DNA from 4 places in the Pedobacter riviphilus genome. Region 4 is predicted to be linked to each of the others. Evidence: riboswitches for the same ligand, from Rfam matches in the RefSeq annotation. Region 4 holds a riboswitch; each other region holds the start of a gene.

What was found. A riboswitch is a leader RNA that binds a small molecule or an ion and turns the genes downstream of it on or off. The one in region 4 is predicted to bind S-adenosylmethionine.
Region 1: another riboswitch for S-adenosylmethionine. It lies ahead of metH (methionine synthase); the one in region 4 lies ahead of H9N25_RS08010 (O-acetylhomoserine aminocarboxypropyltransferase/cysteine synthase family protein).
Region 2: another riboswitch for S-adenosylmethionine. It lies ahead of H9N25_RS10200 (SusC/RagA family TonB-linked outer membrane protein); the one in region 4 lies ahead of H9N25_RS08010 (O-acetylhomoserine aminocarboxypropyltransferase/cysteine synthase family protein).
Region 3: another riboswitch for S-adenosylmethionine. It lies ahead of H9N25_RS04165 (peroxiredoxin family protein); the one in region 4 lies ahead of H9N25_RS08010 (O-acetylhomoserine aminocarboxypropyltransferase/cysteine synthase family protein).

What each region holds. Positions count from the first base shown of each region.
Region 1 covers NZ_CP061171.1:5,403,282-5,409,343, reverse strand. The annotation lists gene metH (methionine synthase) at 1-2,811, opposite strand, end outside; SAM riboswitch class I at 2,945-3,048, opposite strand; gene H9N25_RS22360 (Bax inhibitor-1/YccA family protein) at 3,162-3,917, opposite strand; gene H9N25_RS22355 (hypothetical protein) at 3,955-4,521, opposite strand; gene murQ (N-acetylmuramic acid 6-phosphate etherase) at 4,629-5,432, opposite strand; gene H9N25_RS22345 (S41 family peptidase) at 5,623-6,062, shown strand, end outside.
Region 2 covers NZ_CP061171.1:2,490,303-2,496,364, reverse strand. The annotation lists gene H9N25_RS10205 (TlpA disulfide reductase family protein) at 428-1,699, opposite strand; SAM riboswitch class I at 1,838-1,944, shown strand; gene H9N25_RS10200 (SusC/RagA family TonB-linked outer membrane protein) at 2,263-5,430, shown strand; gene H9N25_RS10195 (SusD/RagB family nutrient-binding outer membrane lipoprotein) at 5,442-6,062, shown strand, end outside.
Region 3 covers NZ_CP061171.1:989,383-995,444, forward strand. The annotation lists gene H9N25_RS04140 (ribosomal protein L7/L12) at 1-212, shown strand, start outside; gene H9N25_RS04145 (hypothetical protein) at 302-577, shown strand; gene H9N25_RS04150 (DUF4833 domain-containing protein) at 725-1,159, opposite strand; gene H9N25_RS04155 (hypothetical protein) at 1,354-1,533, opposite strand; SAM riboswitch class I at 1,612-1,711, opposite strand; tRNA gene H9N25_RS04160 (tRNA-Cys) at 1,716-1,786, opposite strand; SAM riboswitch class I at 2,695-2,792, shown strand; gene H9N25_RS04165 (peroxiredoxin family protein) at 2,954-4,255, shown strand; gene H9N25_RS04170 (peroxiredoxin family protein) at 4,335-5,654, shown strand; gene H9N25_RS04175 (YceI family protein) at 5,687-6,062, shown strand, end outside.
Region 4 covers NZ_CP061171.1:1,953,427-1,959,488, reverse strand. The annotation lists gene H9N25_RS08020 (trans-sulfuration enzyme family protein) at 1-943, shown strand, start outside; gene H9N25_RS08015 (hypothetical protein) at 1,133-2,149, opposite strand; SAM riboswitch class I at 2,360-2,470, shown strand; gene H9N25_RS08010 (O-acetylhomoserine aminocarboxypropyltransferase/cysteine synthase family protein) at 2,738-4,069, shown strand; gene H9N25_RS08005 (homoserine O-acetyltransferase family protein) at 4,098-5,156, shown strand; gene H9N25_RS08000 (homoserine dehydrogenase) at 5,287-6,062, shown strand, end outside.

The DNA.
Region 1 (6,062 bases), 2.4 Mb from region 4:
TTCTAAAGGATAATTATCGAAGACCCTTGTACCAGTAAATTCCGGAACAGGTAGATTAGGTTGAAAATCGATCTTAAATTTATTTGCACGTGCTTCTTCTAAGGTTTTAAAGCGTTTATCCGATCGTTTGTTTAAATGCGCTTCGCGGGCTTTATCATATTCAGCCCTGATGCCTGCAATATATTCGTCTCTGGTATCCGGATTCATTAAAGTACTGCAAACCGTAACACTTCTGGAAGCATCTAACACATGGATAGCAGGCCCAGAGTAATTTGGTGCCACTTTTACTGCCGCGTGGATCCTTGAGGTAGTTGCACCGCCGATAATTAATGGAATGGTAAAGCCTTCGCGTTCCATTTCTTTTGCAAAGTGAACCATTTCATCAAGTGATGGTGTAATTAAACCACTTAAACCAATAATATCGGCATTTATTTCCTTGGCTTTTTTAATGATCTCCTGCGCAGGAACCATCACGCCCATATCAACAATTTCGAAGTTGTTACAGGCTAAAACCACGCCCACAATATTTTTTCCTATATCGTGCACATCGCCCTTAACAGTGGCCATTAATACTTTTCCTGCGGAAGAGTTTTGATCCTGATCGGGATTATCCAGTTTCTCCTGTTCTATAAATGGCAATAAATAGGCTACGGCTTTTTTCATTACCCTTGCCGATTTAACCACCTGGGGCAAGAACATTTTTCCGGCACCGAATAAATCACCCACAATATTCATCCCGTCCATCAACGGCCCCTCGATTACCTGAATCGGGCGGGCATATTTTTGTCTGGCCTCCTCTACATCATCATCCAGGTATTCTACAATTCCTTTAACTAAAGAATGAGATAATCTCTCTTCAACAGAACCTTTTCTCCACTCTTCATCTTTAACCACCTCTTTACCTTTCGATTTTACAGTATCAGCATATTCTACTAAACGCTCTGTTGCATCTTCCCTTCGGTTTAAGAGTACATCTTCTACCCTTTCTAACAACTCGGGTGGAATTTCCTGGTAAACCTCCAACATCCCTGCATTTACAATTCCCATATCTAAACCAGCCTGAATGGCATGGTAAAGAAATGCCGAGTGCATGGCTTCTCGCACTACATTATTCCCCCTAAAAGAGAACGAAATGTTAGAAACCCCTCCACTCACTTTAGCATGAGGCAGGTTTTCTTTAATCCAACGGGTGGCATTTATAAAATCGACTGCATAATTATTATGCTCTTCCAATCCTGTTGCAACGGTTAAGATATTCGGATCGAAAATAATATCCTCTGCCGGGAAACCAATTTCATTCACCAGGATATCGTAACTTCTTTTGCAAATTTCCTTTCTACGCTCATAATTATCGGCCTGTCCCTGCTCATCAAAAGCCATTACTACTACCGCAGCACCATATTGCATAATTTTGCGGGCGCTTTCGCGGAATTTCTCCTCCCCTTCCTTTAAGGAGATGGAGTTTACAATCCCTTTTCCCTGCAAACATTTTAAGCCATTTTCAATAACCGACCATTTGGATGAATCGACCATGATGGGCAATTTAGCAATATCAGGTTCAGAGGCAATGAGATTTAAGAATTTGGTCATTGCCGCTTCCGAATCCAACATCCCTTCGTCCATGTTCACATCGATTACCTGCGCACCGCCCTCAACCTGTTGTAAGGCAACAGCCAATGCAGCCTCATAATCGCCACCTAAGATCAGTTTAGAGAATTTAGGGGATCCGGTAATATTTGTTCTTTCACCAATATTGACGAAAATGCTTTCTGGAGTGATGGTTACCGGTTCCAATCCGCTTAAACGCATGTAAGGCTCAAGCACTGGTACTTTCCTCGGCTCGGCTTTCCTCGCATTTTTAGCAATACAACCAATATGCTCTGGCGTGGTACCACAGCATCCACCCACAATGTTCACAAAACCTGATGCAATAAAATCGTCTACCAAATGTGCCGTTTCATGCGGTTGCTCATCGTAAGCTCCAAACTCATTTGGCAAACCAGCATTTGGATAGGCCGAAACATAACAACCTGCTTTTGCGGCAAGCTCCTCAATATGCGGACGCATTTCTTTAGCTCCCAAAGCACAGTTAAAACCAATACTTAATGGTTTAGCATGCATTACAGAGTTCAAAAAAGCTTCGGCTGTTTGGCCTGAAAGCGTTCTTCCAGAGGCATCTGTAATGGTACCAGAAATCATGATCTCCAGTTTACGGCCAATTACCTCTTCATATTTTTTAATGGCCACAATAGCCACTTTAGCATTTAACGTATCGAAAATGGTTTCGATTAATAATACATCAGAACCACCATCTACCAAACCACGTACCTGTTCGTAATAAGCAGCTTCCAGTTCATCAAAATAAACCGCCCTAAAACCAGGGTCGTTTACATTTGGCGACATGGAAAGGGTACGGTTGGTTGGGCCAATAGCACCGGCCACAAAGCATTTACGATCTGGATTTGCAGCCATAAATTCGTTTACAGCTTCTTTTGCCACACGTGCACCTTCAAAACTCATCTCGTAAGAAAGGTCTTCCATCTGGTAATCGGCCATGGAAATGCGCTGTGTACTGAACGTATTAGTTTCGATGATATCGGCACCAGCCGCCAGGTACTCCAGGTGTATTGTTTTAATAATATCCGGACGTGTGATGTTGAGCAAATCGTTATTGCCTTTTACATCACAGGGATGGTTTTTAAATCGTTCCCCTCTAAAATCTTCTTCGGTTAGGGTATATCGCTGAATCATGGTACCCATTGCACCATCAATCACCAAAATACGTTTTTCTAATTCTTCTCTTATGCTCATTCTTGTTGTAAGATTTGAGATATGAGACGTTAGATATGAGCATGGATAAGACGCAATGTCTCAAATCTCAAATCTATAGTCTCAAGTCTCTAAAAGGCTTATTTAAAAAGTTGGTACGTGAATCGTAATCCTAAACTTATCTGTTTCCGCTATTTGCAGAATAGAATTTAGCACCTTGTAGGTTACAGGTTGCTAAGACTTCGTTGGGTCTAATCCCTCCGTCTTTCTTAATAAGCATACAAAAATGCAACAAAGCAACATCAATTCCAAAATTTATCGCATTGCTACCAAATAAAATTACAAAGGCCACGCAAAACTGCGCGGCCTTAAGAATATTGTTCTGTTAATGATTACTTTCTGCTTCCGAAAATACGAAGTAAGAAAAGGAAGATATTTAAGAAATCTAAGTATAGAGATAGTGCAGCTACAATAGCCATTTTTTTAGATTCAATCTGAAGAACCTGTTCGCCGCTAGCTTCTATCCCTTCGCCAATTCTTTTAATTTTTTGCACATCATAAGCCGTTAATGCCGTAAATATGGCGATACCAATAAATGCCATAAACAAACTGAACTGTTCGCTTTGAATAAACATATTAATTACGCTGGCAATCACTAAGCCAATTACCCCAACCATTAAAATCGGCCCAAATTTACTTAGGTCGATATTGGTTGTATAGCCCATAAATGCCATAATTCCAAATATTCCGGCAGCTCCTGCAAAACAGCTCACTACTGAACCTGAAGTATAAGTTAACAAGATAAAACTTAAACTAACTCCAGTTAACACTGAATAAAGTACAAAAACGCCAATTAACGCCGGCAATGATAATCTACTTAATCCGAATCCCATTAATAAAACCAGTCCAAGCGGTGCAAACATGGCTACATAACCAAAAATTGACATGCTCACTTTACCAGTTGTTGGATTAATATTTAAAAGGTATTGCATTAACTGCTCATTGGTACCAAATAAATAGGCAGCTACTGTTGATAAACTCAATGCCACGAACATCCATAAGAAAACGTTTGCAAAGAATTTTTTAGAAACAGATTTTTCCTGTACAAAAACACTGTTGTCTTGATATTGATAATTTTGTTGTTCCATTTTAAATTTGTGTATTTAACTATATAAAAATAAATATTTAGTTTAATCTTTTTGTCAGCAGTTCTTCAACTTTTTTAAAGAACTGTAGTGGTTTTAGTGTGCGCCATGGCAGATTGTCAAATGCACCACCAAAGTTAATGTAATAATCGATGTTATTATCGCGAAACTCGGTGATTACGTGTTCCTGAAAATTTACCCCAACAATCCAGCCATCTTCTACTTCCTGAAACCACTCTTCATAATAACTGTCATCAGAGGCATGAAAATTCAGCACATTTTCACCGATCAGGATAAATTTATTAATGCCTTCGTCCATCATCAGCTCTAAAATATCGCGTTTCAGCAGCATAATATCGTTATTAATGGCATCGTTCCATTCCCCTATAAACTCTATAATGGCATAACTGCGGTCATAATCAACGTACAACACCTTCATGTACAGGGTATTCGAGCCGAACTCATCCCATTGTGGGTGCAGTAAAAAGTTATAAATCTGCTTATCGAAGTAAAGTTCCGAATATTCGGTATTGTAAAATGGCGAACGCTCATCTTCTGCCGAAATATAATCATCTCTCCACTGATAATAAGGCTCAATTTCGTGCATGCTTCTTTTTAATTATTGAATGGGTGAGTTTTGAATGAGTGAATGTTTGATACTGCTGCTGAGATCAATCATCCTCTAATTCTATCACTCAAGCATTCTCTCATTTTTTAATGTCCGGCTTCAACTGCTTTACGCACACTTCCATAACGGGTTAATAACTCTGCTGCTGCTTCATATCCTATATTCAGTTCATCGGCAACCATTTGTGTACCACGATCTACCAGCTTATGATTGGTTAACTGCATATCGACCATTTTATTGCCAACTACACGCCCCAACTGAACCATAACAGTAGTGCTTAACATGTTTAATACCATCTTTTGCGCCGTACCCGATTTCATCCGGGTAGAACCGGTAACAAACTCAGGCCCAACTACTACTTCAACCGGAAAATCAGATTCGGCAGCTATTGGCCCACCGGTATTGCAAACAATGCAGCCAGTTAAAATGCCATGCTTGCGTGCCGTGTTTAAACCACCGATGACGTACGGGGTAGTACCCGATGCTGCCAGGCCAACTAAACAATCTTTTTCATTAATCTCAAATTCCTGAAGATCTTTCCAGGCTTGTTCAGCATCATCTTCAGCAAATTCTACCGCTCTTCTAATGGCTGTATCGCCGCCAGCAATAATTCCTACAACCCAATCAAAAGGAACACCGTAAGTAGGCGGGCATTCTGAAGCATCTACTACACCTAAACGGCCACTTGTACCTGCACCTATATAAAAGAGACGGCCACCTTTTTTCATCCGTCCAGCCACTGCCGACGTTAATTTTTCAATCTGAGGCAAACATTTTTCAACTGCAAATGCTACAGTTTTATCTTCGTTATTAATGCCCTGCAAAACTTCTAATACCGACATCTGATCGATGTGGTCATAGTTAGATTCTTGCTCGGTAACTCTATTCATAAATTTAATTTTGATAAAATTCGGTAAATTCTTTCTAAAAACTGCGCTAAAAATCCAAAAATATGTGTCATAAATTTCAAGCGAGGCCTTCCTTGCGTTAATTAATGTTAAATATTATAAACAAAAGACATGAAAATGCAGTTAAAAAATATATCAACTCGCTAATTTTCATAAATTTGCAGTAACGCTGATGAAAAAAAATACCCGTAATAACGCACTGATCGCTTTAAGCTATTCTGTAATTTTAATAGCGGGTATGTTTTTGGGCATAAAATTCATTAAGGATCAAGGTTTTGGCGTTAAAAAAAGTCCGCAGTTAGCCAACAATAGCGACGAAAAATTAAACGAGATCTTACACATCATCAATGGCAATTATGTTGATGACATCAATACCGATTCGCTTCAAAACTTACCTATCGACAGCGTTTTACACCAACTCGATCCACATAGTGTTTACCTGCCACCAACGGATGCGCAAGATATGACCGATAACCTGGAAGGGAATTTTGAAGGCGTAGGTATAGAATATTATATGCTTAACGATACCATGATGGTTACCAGTGTGGTTAAGGATGGGCCAGCTTATCAGGCAGGAATTAAATTGGGCGATAAGATTTTGAGTATCGATAC
Region 2 (6,062 bases), 540 kb from region 4:
CTAAACCTGCTTTCCAAAAAGGGAACGGTATATGTTTTTGAAGCGCAATGTCAGGGGCAATTATTAAAGTTTGTTCCCGTTCTCTGCTATATCCTTTCGCTGCGCTTCAGGGATGCCGCTTCGCCCGGGGCTAAAAACACAGTTACTACTAAGAACAAAATGTAAAACGCTATTTTTTATGTAATTACAGTCACAAAAAGATAGAAGCGAAAAGAAGGACTGCCCGAACTGAAGTGCGCTAAACCTGCTTTACAAAAACGATACATTATGCATTATTATTTATTATTTGGAGTGGCTTGCCTGTGCTACCATTTAATTTGCCACGGAAGCACGGAAATCACGGAAGTTCTATTGGTCGGTGTCTCACCGACCAACGCTTTATTTCGGTTGGTGAGACACCAACCGATAAGAAATGAGAGTGCTATGCTTATTTCTTCAGTAACGTATCAATCTCAGTATTAAATTCTTTAATAAATTCATCATAAAACTTACCTGTGGCCGGACCATTAAAACCAGTATGGATCTGGGCTACATTACCTTGTTTATCAATTATTATCGTGGTTGGGAACGATAAAAAAGAATCGAGTGCAGGCAACGATTCGGATACCACCTGTTTATCGGCAGTACCTGCAATAACCTGGTCGTAATCAATTCCAAAACGTTCGCGGAAACGTGTCATCACCTTTTTTGCATATTCAGGTTCGGTTGAGCGTTCGTAATGTAAAGCGATAATTTCTACACTGCGGTTTTTGTTCTTTTTGTACCACGGCGCCAAAAAGGTAGCTTCGTCAACACAGTTAGGGCACCAGCTTCCGGTGATGGTCAAAATCACCACTTTGTTTTTATACTTCTCATCTTTTAGCGAAATCTTTTTCCCGTTGATATCAGGAAAGCTAAAATCAAGTGTTTTATATCCTTTTTTAAGGTAGGTGAGTTTATAAGGATCAGGCAGGGCAGCATCTTTATTTTTGGTCCCGGTAAAAGACTGGCTTCCCCTTGTACCTAAAATTTCACCGGTTAATGAGCCATCTGACTGGAAAGTTCCTTTGTAATAGGCAGGAGAGGAGGAGCCAATAAAACTAGAAAGTTGAAACTCATTTCCTTCCACAACGCCCTCCAGATAGCGCGAATCGCCTGTTACGCGTAAAAAAGTACCCGTAAGTTTGTTTCCCGTTTGCTTAAATAAACCTACTGTTTTTTCTTCTTTACCATTTGGCGATTTAAAAACCACATCATAACTACCAGAATAGTCTGCTGTTGCTGGTTTATCTGCCGTTTTAAAACGATAATTTTTTCGTTCAGCAATAATTACCAAAGGTTGGCCAGTTTTATCTTGCTTTCTTAATGTACCAGATAAATGATCGCCATCTATTGCAAATGCGAGTTCGTTATCAAACTGATCCAGTTTTACGAAAAGTGAATCAGCAGTCTGTTTTACCAGACCACCTTCGAAACTTTCTTCGGCATTGCGGAAATATAATTTCTGTTGACCGCTTTTTTCATTGATCTCGAAATTAAAAGGAATTTCCAGACCTTCCTTTACTTTCGCTATGCCGCGCCAATTGCCGAGGGAAACAAAGGCTTTAGATTTTATTTTGTTGAGTTTTACTACCTGATTGGGTAAAGTATTATGTTCCTGGGCATAGATAAAAGTTGTTGATATGGCCAATACGGCTGCTAAAATGGATTTTAGTTTCATTGGGGATGTATATTTATCGACTAAATTAGTAGACAAAGATATGGATGTAATTGCCAAAGAAAAAATATTTCAATAAAAATCTATAAAAACTATAGGATAAATGGAATTAATTATACCTTTGCCCCAGTTATTTTAAAATACTTATCAAGAAAGGCGGAGGGAATGGCCCTGTGAAGCCTTAGCAACCATCTAATTTTTAGAAATGGTGCTAATTCCATCTCAGATGAATCTGGGGTAGTTAAGTCAGTTGTTTGCGTTATCCTTATAAGAATATATGGAGCACTTCTGATTTATGGGGTGCTTTTTTTTTGCCCTGATGCACGCTTGAAAAGTAAATACGGTTTAAAGAAAATTATTCAGATGAAAAAAACAGACAAGCTAAAAGCTATTGATGCAAACCTTAGTGCATACTTCCGAATGCGCATGCCCTGTTAAAATCGCTCCATTTAACAGGCTTTTTTGATCTAACCATTCCTTTGTTTTCTTATAAAACACGGTTATTAACCGTTAGGAATTGTTTTGCCCAAAATTATTATCCCTTATTAACTAATTAACTACACAATATGCTTAAAAATTTAAAATCAATAGCGCTTATCTTTTTGCTCCTCATAGCACAAAAGCTTTCCGCTCAAGATGTCACGGTTACCGGAACGGTAAAGTCGGCAGATGGTGAAACACTCCCAGGTGTTTCCATATTAATAAAAGAAACCAAACAAACCACCATTTCTGATGCAAAAGGAGCTTTCTCTATTAGTGCACCAGATAAGGGCACCTTGGTATTTTCTTATATCGGTTTTAAGAGTCAGGAAATACAAATCAATAAAAATGCAGGCCCAGTTTCGGTCATTCTTCAATCAAGCGATAATGCGTTGGATGAGGTAGTGGTTACGGCATTGGGTATTTCGCGACAGAAAAAATCGCTAGGTTATGCTGTTCAGGAATTAAAAGGACAGGATTTGGCTGAAGCTAAAGAATCCAACCTGGTAAATGCACTGGCCGGAAAAATAGCTGGTGTACGGGTAACCAACAGCCAGGGGAGTATGGGGTCATCACGAGTGGTTATTAGGGGAGAAACTTCCATTGCAGGAAATAACCAGCCATTATTTGTAGTTGATGGGATTCCGGTAGATAACTCTCAGTTAAATTCGGCTGGGGCAAGAGATTATGCCAATACCATTTCAGATATCAATCCGGAAGATATAGAATCGGTGAGTGTGTTGAAAGGACCAAATGCCGCGGCGCTATATGGCTCGAGGGCTGCAGCAGGCGTTATACTCATTAAAACCAAAACGGGTAAATCGAAAAAAGGATTAGGCATTGCCATCAATTCGAATGCTGTTTTAGAAACTTTACTCACCCTGCCTGTTTATCAAAATGCTTTCGGTCAGGGATCTGAAGGCAAGTTTAGTTACGTAGACGGTGCAGGTAAAGGCATTAACGATGGCGTAGATGAAAGCTGGGGACCTAAATTGGATGGTAGACTAATTCCACAATTTTTTTCGAAGGGAGTAGCCGTTCCTTTTGTGGCACATCCCGATAATGTGCGCGATTTCTTTCAAACAGGATATTCATTGAACAATGGGGTATCGGTTGCAGATGCCGGTGAAAAATATGATTACCGGATATCATATAATAACCTAAAACAGGTGGGGATCGTACCTAACTCTGGTCAGGGCAAAAATTCGTTTGTGCTCAATACATCATTAAAAATAACACCGAAGTTAACCTTAACTGCCAATGCAAATTATAGCAAACTTAACTCTGATAATTTACCTGGAACAGGCGGTTCGAGATCAACCAGTACGATGTTGCAGTTTACCTGGTTCGGCCGCCAGGTTGATATTAACCAATTGAAAAACTATTTGGACGAAAATGGAAAAACGTTTAACTGGAACAACAGCTATTACAGCAATCCTTATTGGGTAGCATACGAAAATACAGTATCGCAAAACCGTAGCCGGATTATTGGAAGTTTAGCCCTTAACTATAAGATTATTGATGGACTTGATTTCAATTTCAGATCAGGGACCGATTATTACAACGATAGACGTAAAGTGAGGATTGCCTATGGTACCAATGGAACGCCTTTCGGCTCTTATACTGAGAGTGCCTTTACCGTAAGTGAAAATAATACAGACGCGACATTAAACTTTAACAAACAGTTGAATGATGATTTTAGCCTCGAATTGTTAGGTGGTGGGAACATACGCAGGCAATATATTGAGCAGAACGATCAAAGTGCACCTAAACTGGCCATCGCCGGACTTTATACCCTTAAAAACTCTCGTGATCCGCTAATTTCATCAAATAATTTATCAAGATTAAAATCTTACAGTGTTTATGCCTCTGGACAGATTGGCTTCAGAAATTACCTTTTTGCCAACATTACGGCCCGTAACGATTGGTCATCTACCTTGCCCGCACAGAACAGGTCTTATTTTTACCCATCATTTAACGGAAGTTTTGTAGCAACCGAAGCGTTCGATATTAAAAGCGAAGCTCTTAACTATTTAAAAATACGCGGAGGTTGGTCTAAAGTTGGTAAAGATGCAGATCCTTACCGTTTGATTAATACTTATGCATTTAGTGCGCCGTTTAATGCAAACCCTCAACTTACCACAAGTAATATCGATCTTAATCCTAACCTTAAACCAGAAACTACCACTTCAACAGAACTGGGTGTTGAGGCTGTTTTCTTTAACAAAAGGTTACGTTTCGATTTAAGTGCATACAATACCAATAGTTACAATCAGATTTTGGCAGCCGATGTAAGTCAAAGTACCGGATTTAGCTCAAAACTGCTTAATGCCGGAAAAATAAACAACAAAGGCATAGAAGCACAGTTGGGCATTACACCAATTAAAAAACAGTTTACCTGGGATATTGATTTTAATTTCGCTGCAAACAGGAGTAGGGTAATTGAACTCGATGCGGAGAAATTATTAACAAATTACATTGTCGCTACCAATTCAGCACAGGTGATTGCTACCGTTGGACAACCTTATGGATCGCTTTTCGGAACGGCCTTTTTAAGAGACGGAAATGGAAATATTATTGTAAACGCCACAGGAGCACCAGCTACAAACCCAACCAAACAGGTTTTGGGAAAATATACACCAGATTGGATTGGCGGGGTGTACAATACCTTCACCTATAAAGGTATAAGTTTAGGCGTATTGGTTGATGCAAGTTTTGGTGGTTCTATTTATAATGGCACCTATGCAACAGGTACTTATACCGGAGTTTTAGCCTCTACACTGCCAGGAAGAGCAGCAGAATATGGTGGTATTTCTTACTATTATCCAGATAATAAAAAGGAAAATGGCACCGTAAGGGTAAACGGAGCTGCTCCGGCAGGTGTAACGGTTTATGATGACGGGATTGTTTTTGATGGCGTAACTACCGATGGTAAACGTAATGAAAAAGTGTTACCTGCTCAACAATATTATAAATCGTTTAGGAATATCGATGAAGCAAATATATTCGATGCCTCTTACGTTAAGCTTCGTGAAGTTAAGCTTAGTTACAATTTGCCGGCAAAGTGGATCCGTCCGCTAAGTTTGCAAGGGGTTTCTGTATCACTTGTTGGCCGTAACCTTTGGATTATCCACCGCAATACGGTAGATATTGATCCGGAAGTAGCCTTTAATACTGGCAACGGACAGGGGTTGGAAAGTCTTTCTAACCCGAGCACACGCAGCTACGGTATCAACCTGAATGTTAAATTTTAAATCTTACCATCATGAAGAATAAAAAACTATATATACTGGCCATTCTGGCAATTGCATTTTCATCTTGTAATAAAGAGCTCGATGAGGTGAATATTAATCCGAATGCTCCAGAAATTCCACAACCCGATTATTTACTTACAGGCACCACTAAAACTACCGCCGATACGTATTGGGGGGTAACCAATAATATGAACTCGAGCTTGCTTTTTGCACAACATTGGGCTAAAGTTCAGTATACAGAAGAAGATCGGTTTATCTTTTCGAACAGTAGCTTTACCTCTTTATGGTCTACTGGCTACGCACAAAGTATTGCTGGCTTCAATAAAATTATCGAACTGGGCGATGCACAAGGCAACCCAAATTATAAAGGAGTTGCACTTGTGTTAAGGTCGTGGGTATTTTTGTTACTTACCGACGCTTATGGGGATATACCATATTCACAGGCTGGCAAAATTAAACAGTTTGTTACGCCGGTTTACGATAAACAAAAGGATGTTTATTATGGTATTCTTAATGATTTAAAGACTGCTCAGGCGGCCTTAGATCCAGCTTCAGGAAAAGTTGTAAGCGGAGATGTAATTTATAGTGGCAATATTGCTTTATGGAAAAAGTTTGCCAATGCTTTACGTCTT
Region 3 (6,062 bases), 960 kb from region 4:
TAGGGCTGGCAGAAAGTAAAGATTATATTGAAAAACTGATACAGTTTAAGGTTAGCGGCAATATGATGCAACAAAGCAGGGATACCGATGTTAAAAATATCGTCTCTGCGAATGTTACAAATAGCCAAAATCCACCCAAAAATTTTTTGATTAAACTGTTGATCATTATTTTGATTGCAGCAGCTTTAGCCTATTTTATGTTTAAAATTTAGCGACAAACATATTGCAATATTTCTGATAGAATTAGAATGTAGGAAGTAGAATTCTTAACTTGATTTTACACACAAAAAATCTTAAGAATATGAAAATTACATTAGATGCAAAATCCCTTTTGTTGGGATTTTTAGGCGCTGGATTGATGTTCACCGCCATCAGTTTTAAAAACGGACAAGACCAAACCGGCAGAAGGTACCACACGGAAGTAAATGCCAACAACATGGTGGTAATCCTTGATAGCGAAACCGGAAATTACATTGTTGCACCATCTATACCTTTGAGCGGAAAAGTACAGTGGATAAAAGGTGAATTTAATAAGACTTTTAATACTGCAATTGATAATAAAAAAGAGCCGAAATAATCAATTGTGTCATAAACGAGGTGAATCAATGGTCTGTGTCTCACAGACCATCTTTGTTTTTACCATAAGAAAAGTCTCAAGAGGTTGTCATCCTGAGCAGGGTAGAAGGACCTTATTACAAGATAACTAAATATAATGAAGAATAGTTTACTTTACACTTATCCGCTCAACTATTGGTTTACCCGTTGCTTCATCAATACCTTCAACCTCTGCATACTTCACATTTGGGAGCCAGAAACTGCCACCCTGTATCCTGATAAATAATCGGGCAACCCTAATGGTTCGGTTGTTTATGGTCACCGAGACGTGATAGCTTTTATCGCTATACTTTTGCAGGTAAAATGGTAATTTTTTGTGTGATACAAACCTAAATTCATATTTATCGGCGCCAAGGGCCTTCGTGTCGATACCGTAGGCAAACTTGCGTTGGATATAACCGAGATCCTTTTTCTGTCCTTTTTCACCGTACCGGATCCAATAAACCTGAATAGGAGCATCGCTATTGATAGTCCCGTTTTCTTTGAGATTTAATGCATAAATTAAAGTGTTTGTATTCGGATCACGCTGGAGGTAAAACAGCATATGATCTATATTTTTAGGTGTTGGAAAACTGAGCGGGGATGGATCTTTCGACTGTGTCCATGCTAGAGGTGAAAACAAGAAGAAGGTTAAAACTATAATGAACGAGGTTTTAAGTAGAATGAGTAGTCTAGGTGGTGTTAAATACATTTTAGGCTTGTTTATTTAAGAGAGCTTTTAAAAGATTTGAGTACTTTTTAAGTGTCGGTTTTGGGTTGATCATGCAGAATTTCTTCATCGATCTCATTAAGCTGTTCATTATAAAGCCGGTCTGATTCTGCCTTACAATGTTCATAATCATCTAATTTTTCGCAGGAAGTGTTTCCGTGGATCTCGAAAAAATCCCTGATGGATGGATAATCAAAATAAACTGACATATTATTAAGTTTAGGTTACCAATTTGAAGGGGATGGCCATTGATTGTTCGCCGAAAACAGTTAAGAAATCTGCTTTCAAACTCATCTTTTCTGCCATTGCAGAAGGAATTAGCACCTTGTTACACAACAGGTTGCTAAGACATCAAAGGGCCATTCCCTACGTCTTTCTTGATAAGTATTAGACGTCATGGACGGAATCGAACCGCCGTACTAGGTTTTGCAGACCTTTACCTAACCACTCGGCCACATGACTATATGGTCTTTTCAAGTAGCTTTAGATTCACTTTTTGAAGAAGACTCAGCAAAAGTAAAAATTAATTACTATAATTTCTATAGAAATAGTAGTTTTTTTGTGAGATTTCTGATTGTTGAGCTTGTTTTATGGTGTAATTTATTGGTTTTTAGTTGTTTGTGTATTTAAAATAAATTGCAGGTAGATCCTGAAACAAGGTGAGGATGATGATTACTCGCATACAACTCGCCATCGTGATCCGATAGTTATCGGATGCAACTAGATTTACAAGATGACTTTAGTATTCAATAAATTAAGGTTAAAGATTCTTGACTGCGTTAACAAAGACTGATTTAGAAAATCGGTCGTCATTTCCTTTGCTTAGCGAAGGAAATGACGATTCGCCTATACCTATCATCACTACTCTTTTGCTTTCTTGTTAAGATACCTGCCTCTCCGAACGGCCTAATGCTACGCCCTTGCATAATTCCCTCAGTCCAATTTCTTCTTTAATTGTAAATTATATTTCTGTAAATCAATTGTTTACTGATAAAGTCTATAAAATCTATAGGAATACTTGTTTAAATTAAACGAAGTTTATACCTTTACAAAAAAAATAATAGTTCACTAGCAAATTTACGTTCAAGATGAAACTCCGCAGACAACCTCAGCCATATCCCCTGATCAATTATTCAGATCAGTATAACTGCTGTTGCCGCTAATATAAGCTAAGATACAGATCACCTGTTAAAGGTTTTCATTCAGATATTCTTATTTAAAAATCCTGGTACCCCGGGGCCTTTTGATAGAATATTATGGTGGTCATGTATTTAAGTCAATAAGTTGCCGGGGTATCAGGAACAGCCCAAACTAATCACCACCACTAGTTTAGGTTATTACTCTAATTAATTCACCACCATTAATTAGTTGATTTATACAGAAGAAGGGAGAGTCAGTACTCGTTGAACTTCTAGCAACTTTCCATAGGAAAAAGTGCTCAAACTGATCTAGCAATAGATTATAAATTAACCAATAACAAGTAAACTCACGTTTCCTGTTAGGGATTTCATTAAAAGCATAACAGTTGTTTAAACAGCCTGTATCTGTGCTATATGGTTTTCTGTGGGAGAAATCGTGCCTTGTTATTAAAAACTCTAAAACGATAGTGTTTAACTAATAATGATGATTATGAAAATGAAAATTTCCTCAAGAATTGCATGCCTAACCACCTCAGTCCTGTTACTGGGAGGCATTGCATCCGCCAAGGTGGCAAAACCATTCCCAAAAGAAGGGATTTGGAGGGGCGAGTTTAATGTAAGCGAATCAAAAGTGCCATTTAACTTCGAATTAAAAGGTAAAAATCCTCAAACGGCCATCTTAACTTTAATTAATGGCTCCAGACGTGATGATTTTCATGTAGAAAGACGTGGTGATGATTCCATCTATGTAAAAATGAATACCTACGATGCTGCTTTGGTGGCAAAAATAGAAACTGATGGCACTTTATCGGGCGAATACCGCAGTCTGGTACCTGGTTTCAGGGGCAATTCACTTCCCTTTGTAGCAGAGCATGGTAAAAATTACCGCTTTGTAGAACCTGGAAAAGATATCGCACCAAAACACAATATCTCTGGCAAGTGGGAAATAAAAACCTATACCAAAGAAGCTGTACCAGCATCTATTGCTTTATTAAAGCAGAATGGAAATAAACTTACCGGAGTAATCATGACTGTTGTGGGCGATACACGGGAGCTTGAAGGTACTGTACAGGGTGATGAATTTGAGTTGTCTGGCTTTACCGGACCAAGTCCTTTTATTGTAAAAGGAAAAATTAACGACGATAACAGCATTACTGGTGAACAGGGTTTCGGAATTTATAAAAACCTGAAATTTGATGGCCAGCGCAACGAAAATGCCGAGCTTCCTGATCCTTACAAGCTTACTTTTCTTAAAGAAGGTTATAAAAAACTTGATTTTACCTTTCCAGATCTAACAGGAAAAAATGTTTCCTTAAGTGATGATAAATACAAAGGTAAGGTCGTAATTATTGAAACGATTGGTACCTGGTGCCCAAATTGTACCGATCAAACGGTTTTTCTTTCGCCATGGTTTAAAAAGAACCAAAAACGAGGCGTGGAAGCCATTGCGATTGGTTTCGAACAAAAAGATGATCTCGAATATGCCAAATACACGTTGGGTAAATTGAAAGAGAAATATGGTATCACTTACGATATCCTGTTTGGTGGCATTGCCGATAAAAAAGTAGTGGCTGAAAAACTGCCTGCGCTAAATAAATTCATTGCTTTTCCAACAACCATCATTATCGATAGAAAAGGAAATGTAAGAGAAATTTATACCGGCTATACAGGCACCGTAACCGGAAAATACTTTAACGATTACGAAACCAAATTTAACAAAGTGCTCGACGAGCTGATTGCTGAACCAGTACCCGAAAAACTGGCTTCAGCAGAAACACTAAAAAGTAAATAACCTAAACTAAGTATAAACAAAATATTAGGCTGTATTTCATTGCAGCCTATATTTTAACCTACACTTAAAACTATACAAGATGAAAACTTACTTTGCTAAAATGCAGGTGCTGGCACTGGCATCGCTCATTTCTACAACAGCCTTTGCTGTAAATAAGGTGCATGAAGAACCGAAAACAGCCAAAAAATTTATAAAAGAAGGAATTTGGCGTGGTGTTTTTAAGGTAGCTGAAACAGAAGTGCCTTTTAATTTCGAACTGAAAGGAAAAGATGCAGCGCATGCCACGTTTACACTGTTAAACGGTACGCGGAGAGACGATTTCCACATCAAATACCTGGGACAGGATTCACTATTTATCAAAATGAATACTTACGATGCAGCTTTGGTGGCCAAAATTGAAAGTGATGGCCGGATCTCTGGCGAATATAGAAGCCTGGTGCCAGGTTTGCAGGGCAATGCTTTGCCTTTTACTGCAGAGCAAGGTAAATCTTACCGTTTTGTTGAGCCGGGAAAAGACGTTGCACCTGTTGCCAATTTAACTGGTAAATGGGAGTTTAAAGGTTTTTCTAAAGAAGCTGTTCCAAACAAAGTTGCCATATTAAAACAAGAAGGAAATAAACTTACTGGTGTAATTATGCAGGTAACCGGCGATAGCCGTGAGCTTGAAGGTACCGTTCAGGGAAATCAATTTGTACTTTCTGGTTTTAGTGGACCAAGCCCTAAAATTTATAAGGGTACCATTAACGAAGACGGTACACTTTCGGGTGAAATTAGCCAGGGCATTTACGATAACTTAAAGTTTACCGGCGTAAAAGACAGTAAGGCAGAATTGCCAGATCCTTATAAACTAACACATTTAAAGGAAGGTGTTAAAAAACTTGCTTTTACTTTTCCCGATCTGAATGGCAAACCTGTTTCGTTAACTGATGATAAATATAAAGGTAAGGTTGTGATTGTAGAACTGGTGGGTACCTGGTGCCCCAACTGTACCGACCAAACCGTATTCCTTTCTCCTTGGTTCAATAAAAATTCGAAAAGAGGGGTAGAAGCCATCGCCATTGGTTTCGAGCAGAAAGATGATCTTGAGTATGGAAAATATACACTTGGAAAGCTTCGCGATAAATACAACATTAAATACGATATCCTATTTGGCGGATTGGCCGATAAAAGATTGGTTGCCGATAAACTTCCGGCATTAAACAAATTCATTGCTTATCCAACCACCATTATTATCGATAGAAAAGGAGAAGTACGCGAAATATACACGGGTTACACTGGTACCGTTACAGGTAAATATTACGATGATTACGAGAAAAAATTCAATAAAGTTCTGGATGAATTAATCGCAGAACCAGTACCATCAGCAGCCTATTTTGAGGCACAAGCAAATGGAAAATAACTAAACCACCAAAACTAAATACCATATATAACATGTTACAGTATAAAACGATTGCACTTATTGCTACCACAGTTGTAGCTTCATCTTTCATCGCTTTAAACGGGCCTAAACCTAAACTAAAGGTAGCTACCGAAGCCACATCAAGGAAATTGGTAAACTATAAAGTAAGCCCTGAACAAAGTAAATTAACATGGTTAGCTAAAAAGGTAACTGGAGAACATTCAGGCACCATCAATGTAACTTCTGGATCGCTGACTTTAGATAATAAAGTGCTAAAAGGCGGTAGTTTCGAACTCGATACAAAAACCATTGCGGTTACCGATTTAACGGATAAAGAAACCAATGCAAAACTATTGGGGCACTTAAAAAGTGCTGATTTTTTTGCTGTTGATAAGTTTGATAAAGCTA
Region 4 (6,062 bases):
CACTGTAGCCAAATTAGAATATGGCGAAGATGCGGCTGCTTTTTCTTCGGGAAATACCTGTGGTATGGTTTTATTCCAGGCCTTAAAACCTGGTAGCCACATTATTGCACCTGATGATATGTATTGGGGTATTAAAAAGCAATTACTTACTATTTTTAACGATAGTTTGGAGTTTGATTTTATTGATCAGACTGATTTAAATCTGATACAATCGAGCATTAAACCTAATACCAAACTGATCTGGATCGAAACCCCATCCAATCCGTTATTAAAGGTTACAGATATACAAGAGATTGCCAAAATAGCCAAAGCTAAAAACATCACTTTAGCCTGCGATAGTACCTTCGCCTCGCCTATTTTACAAAATCCGGTTTTATTAGGTGCTGATATTGTAATGCATAGCAGTACTAAATATCTTGGCGGTCATAGTGATGTGCTCGGCGGTATTTTAGTAACCGCTAAAAAAGATGAGTTATGGGAGAAAATCAAAAACATTCAGCAAACTGGTGGTGCGGTCCCTTCCCCTTTCGATTGTTTTCTCTTAACCAGAAGTATTAAAACGCTGGCTTATCGTATGAAAGGCCACTGTGAAAATGGAAAGCTTATCGCTGACTATTTAAACGGACACCCGAATGTTGAAGCTGTTTTTTATCCTGGATTGGAAAATCACCCACAACACGCAATTGCAAAGAAACAAATGAAAGATTTTGGTGGGATGATGTCGTTCTTAGTTAAAGGAGATGTTGAAGCTGCACATCAGGTGGTGAATAAGGTAAAGTTATTTGCGCAAGCGACGAGTTTAGGAGGTGTAGAGAGTTTAATTGAGCACCGCTATTCGGTGGAAGGCCCCGATAGCAAAACGCCAAAAAACTTACTCCGTATTTCTGTAGGCTTAGAGCATGTTGATGATATTATTGCCGATTTAGCACAGGCGCTGGGGTAAAATATAAAACCTATATGGACTTAAAGACCTTATAGGTTTCTAGTTATTACGAACCTTTGTTTCTAAACCCGATTGCAGCGATATCCTTTTTGGCTGTCATCCTGAGCGAAGTCGAAGGATAGCCAAAAAGATAAAGCGTAAAGCGGGACTGCAATACCCTAAGGATTACAGAACCCTAATTTCCAAAACTTATTTAGGATTACAAATCGTGGTTAATTTCAAGGAATAATTTGCCTCCAAGGGCTCATTAGTCTGCGCTAAACGTTGCGATCCAGTATTGGCTGGACAGGCAATATCTCCTGCTGCATCATAAACCAGCCTAGCTCCATTTGCCAATAATTCTTTTGGTACATATACCTGCACTTTGGTAATCGAATAACCAGAAGGAAAATAACGCACATAATAACCGTCAGGGTGTTTAGTCCAGATACCACTTGGCACATCGCTTCTTGGAGGAGCCATACCTGCTATAATGGCGTACTTTTCCATGTCGGCATAAGTATAATTTCCAGAAGCTACTAGTTGGCGAATATTATTTTCTGCTTCAAAAACGGCCCTCACGCCTGATGGTAACTGATCTTTAGCTTTTTCCATTACATCAAAAGGCAAAACACCTAAAGCACCTCCTTCTAATTGCGTAAGTTGTTTCGGTGTTAATAATTTTATCGCAGTAAGTTTAACCTGTCCATTGAAATCGGCAAATTTCGTTCTGGCGATAATGGTCCATAACAACGTCTGGATATCATGTTGTTCAACATCAGGATGTTTTTCTGCACTTTTAAGTATAGAAACCACAATTTCTTCTTTCGGCCCTAAAACTGGGGCAAACATATATCCATCTCCTTTTGATGGCGCAAAAGTTCCGGCTTTTAGGCAGTAGCTTTTATTGGTCATTTCGTAAAGCCCCTCGCAAAGCACGAAACCGCCTTCTGGATTTTTAGGCAGTAAATACAAGGGCTGGGCTTTTAAATTTAATGAATTAATAAAATCAGGCTGTTTTTCGCCTTCTCTATTTACATCTTCAAAATTAGTGGTAATGGCAGCAGGTTGCTTTAAAAACTTGTCTACGCCTAATGCTTTAGCACCCTGGGCCGTGCCAACTTTTAGTAATTTGTCCTTCAAACCACCAAACTGGGCGTTTGCATTACTTAAACACATTGCAGTTAGTAGCAGGCCTAAACCTAAAGCTTTTATATTTTTCATCATGATTAAATTTAGATAGGTAACACAAACTTAGAATTTTAAGCGTTAATTTTATATTAAAAGTTTTAGTTTGGTATATCGCTATAAAAATACATCACTCATTTTCAATGTCTTAGTGTAAATTCGAAATTTTATTTTGTCGATTAAAATTTAATTCAGACATTTGGAATATTATTTGGCGGAAAGCTAAATAAAAGTCAATCTTCACAGGTTGATTTATAAAGAAGTGGCGAGAGACTGGCTCGATGACCCACTGGCAACCCTCAGAAAGAGAAGGTGCCAATTCCTGACCGGATAACATGGTGTTATTTGGAGATATAAATTAGAACTGATGAAAACATTAAATCTTCAATCGCTGGGCGAACCCAAATCAAACCTTAAGAAGTTAGAACGAGCTTCTATTTCTATTACTTGTTGTGATATGCGCGCGATTGCTTGTATGTGCTGTTGCATACTGTAATTTAAAAATCTTCCTTTTTTGTTTCTTTCAAACTGGAAGGTCCCGAAAAATCGGGATACGCCTTGTTACATTTTACGATTGCCCAAAATCTTAATGCATTTACCCACTCAACAATTAAAAAAATAGATACTATGTCAACATCATATAAATTTGAAACTTTACAATTACACGCTGGCCAGGAAATAGATCCAACAACAGGTTCAAGGGCTGTTCCCATTTACCAAACCACTTCTTATGGTTTTAAAAACGCTGAGCATGGCGCAAATTTATTTGCCTTAAAAGAATTTGGCAATATCTACACCAGGATTATGAATCCTACCAACGATGTTTTCGAAAAACGTATAGCAGCCTTAGAAGGTGGTGTAGCTGCTTTGGCTGTTGCATCGGGGCAAGCTGCTCAATTTATAGCGTTAAATAACATATTGGAAGCTGGTGATAGCATTGTTTCTTCATCTCACATTTACGGTGGAACTTACAACCAATTTAAAGTAGCTTTTAAACGTTTGGGTATACATGTCGATTTTGCAAATCCAGATGTACCTGAAGAATTTGAAGCTAAAATTACCGATAAAACTAAAGCCATTTATCTCGAAACCATCGGAAATCCGGCGTTTAGCGTTCCAGATTTCGAAAAAATTGCCGCCATTGCAAAAAAATACGATCTCCCTTTAATAGTCGACAATACTTTTGGTGCAGGAGGTTATTTGTTTAAACCATTGGAACATGGTGCCAATATTGTTGTAGAATCTGCAACGAAATGGATCGGTGGCCATGGAACAAGCATTGGCGGAGTAATAGTTGACGGTGGAAATTACAACTGGGGCAATGGCAAATTTCCTCAGTTCTCTGAGCCTTCTGAAGGCTATCATGGTTTGGTTTTTAGTGATGTTTTTGGTATCGGTGGACCATTTGGAAACATCCAGTTTATCATCCGTGCCCGTGTAGAGGGATTAAGAGATCTTGGGCCTGCCCTATCGCCTTTCAATTCTTTTCTTTTATTACAAGGATTAGAAACATTATCGCTCCGCGTACAACGTCATGTAGATAATGCATTAGAATTGGCCACCTGGTTAGAAAACCATCCATTAGTTAAAGAAGTTCAGTACCCTGGCTTAGCCAGCAGTAAATACAATAACCTGGCTAAAAAATATTTAAGCAATGGTTTTGGCGCAGTTTTATCTTTCGAGTTAGCCGGAAGCAAAGAAAATGCAACACAGGTAATTGATAGCTTAAAACTGGTATCTCACCTGGCCAATGTGGGTGATGCAAAAACGCTGATCATTCAACCTTCGGCCACAACACACCAACAATTAAGCGAAACGGAACAATTAGCTGCAGGTGTAAAACCGAATGCTTTAAGGGTATCAGTAGGCATTGAGCATATTGATGATATTAAAGCCGATTTCGAACAGGCATTTGCAACAATTAATGCTTCAGTTCCAACAGAGAGTTTACAAGCCTAACCGTTAATATTCCGAATACAACAAAACAATGAGTACAGCATCAACATATCATTATAACAAACAGTTTAAATTAGAAAGCGGAAAAAAAATCCGTAACCTGCAAATTGCATATCAAACTTATGGCAAATTAAATGCAAATAAAGATAATGTGATTTGGGTTTGCCATGCACTTACTGCCAATGCTGATGTTTTTGAATGGTGGGAAGGTTTGTTCGGTGAAAATGCTTTATTCAATCCGGAAGAGCATTATGTTGTTTGTGCTAATGTTTTAGGCTCGCATTATGGTAGTACAAACCCATTAAGTACTAATCCGGTAACGGGCTTACCTTATTACCTTTCTTTTCCGCAGTTTACCATCCGCGATTTAGTATCGGCACACCAGTTATTGGCTGCGCATTTAGGTATTAATTATATTAAATTATTAATCGGAGGTTCTTTAGGCGGGCAACAAGCTGTTGAATGGAGTATTTCGGAACCGAATAAAATCGAAAACCTGATCTTGATTGCCACCAATGCAGCACATTCTCCTTGGGGAATTGCTTTTAACGAAAGTCAGCGTTTGGCCATTACTACCGATAGAACTTTTTATGCCAACCAACCAAACGGTGGCAGCAAAGGTTTAAAAACAGCCCGTAGCATTGCGCTATTAAGTTATAGAACCTACAGTGCTTACGGCAGTACGCAGGTAGAAAGTGTAAACGATAAGACCGACAATTTCAGATCGTCTTCTTATCAGAACTATCAGGGAGAAAAACTGATCAACCGCTTTAACGCTTACAGTTATTATTATTTAACCAAAGCAATGGACAGCCACAATGTAGGCCGTAACCGCAAAAGCATTGCCGATGCACTAAAACTAATTACGGCAAATACCTTGGTAATCGGGATAGAAAATGACGTTTTATTTCCTTTATCGGAACAAAAATATCTGGCCGATCATATCCCGGGAGCAGAATTTAGTGCTTTGCACTCAGATTATGGCCATGATGGATTTTTAATCGAAACAGATGCTTTGACTAACATAATCGGAAACTTTATTAAGGAAAGCCGGAATAAAAAGATAATTAAACTGCAGCACACTGCATAGGAGGTAGAAGGTTATGGTTTAGGGATAAAGTGAATAGCTAATACCTGTACTATCAAATTCAACAAAAAATAATATAAAATAAATGCAGTTAATCAGTAATCTGTTTATCTGTGTAATCAAGTCTAAAATAATGAGTAAGAATTTAAAAATCGGTTTATTTGGTTTCGGTGTTGTAGGACAAGGTTTATTGGATATTATCCAAAGCCAGAACCTGAACCTGGAGATCATTAAAATTGCAATAAAAGACCCAAGAAAGAAGCGTACCCTTAATAAAGATCTGTTTACTACTGATCGCAACGAAATACTGAACAATACAGAGATCAATACGATTGTAGAATTGATTAATGATGCGGATGCCGCTTACGAAATTGTTACTACGGCATTAAAAAATGGTAAAAACGTAGTATCGGCCAATAAAAAAATGATCGCCACACACTTAAAAGAGCTGGTAGATTTACAACAGGAGTATGGCACTTCTTTATTGTATGAAGGAGCCGTTTGTGGCAGTATCCCAATTATCCGCAATTTAGAAGAATATTATGATAATGAATTATTCCATGCTTTGAGTGGAATTTTTAATGGCTCATCTAATTATATTTTATCAAAAATATTTAACGAAAATCAAGGTTACGATTCGGCATTAAAAGAAGCACAGGATTTAGGTTTTGCAGAAACCGATCCGATTTTAGACGTGGGAGGTTACGATCCAAAATATAAACTGGCTATTGCTACCGCACATGCTTATGGTTTATTCGTAAATCCTGATGCCATTTTAAACATTGGTATACAGAATCTTTCTAACCACGACATTAAATATGCGCGAGAGAAAAACTTTAAAATTAAGTTGGTTCCTACAGCACGTAAAGTGAATACAAAAGACATAGTGACTTATGTATTACCGAAGTT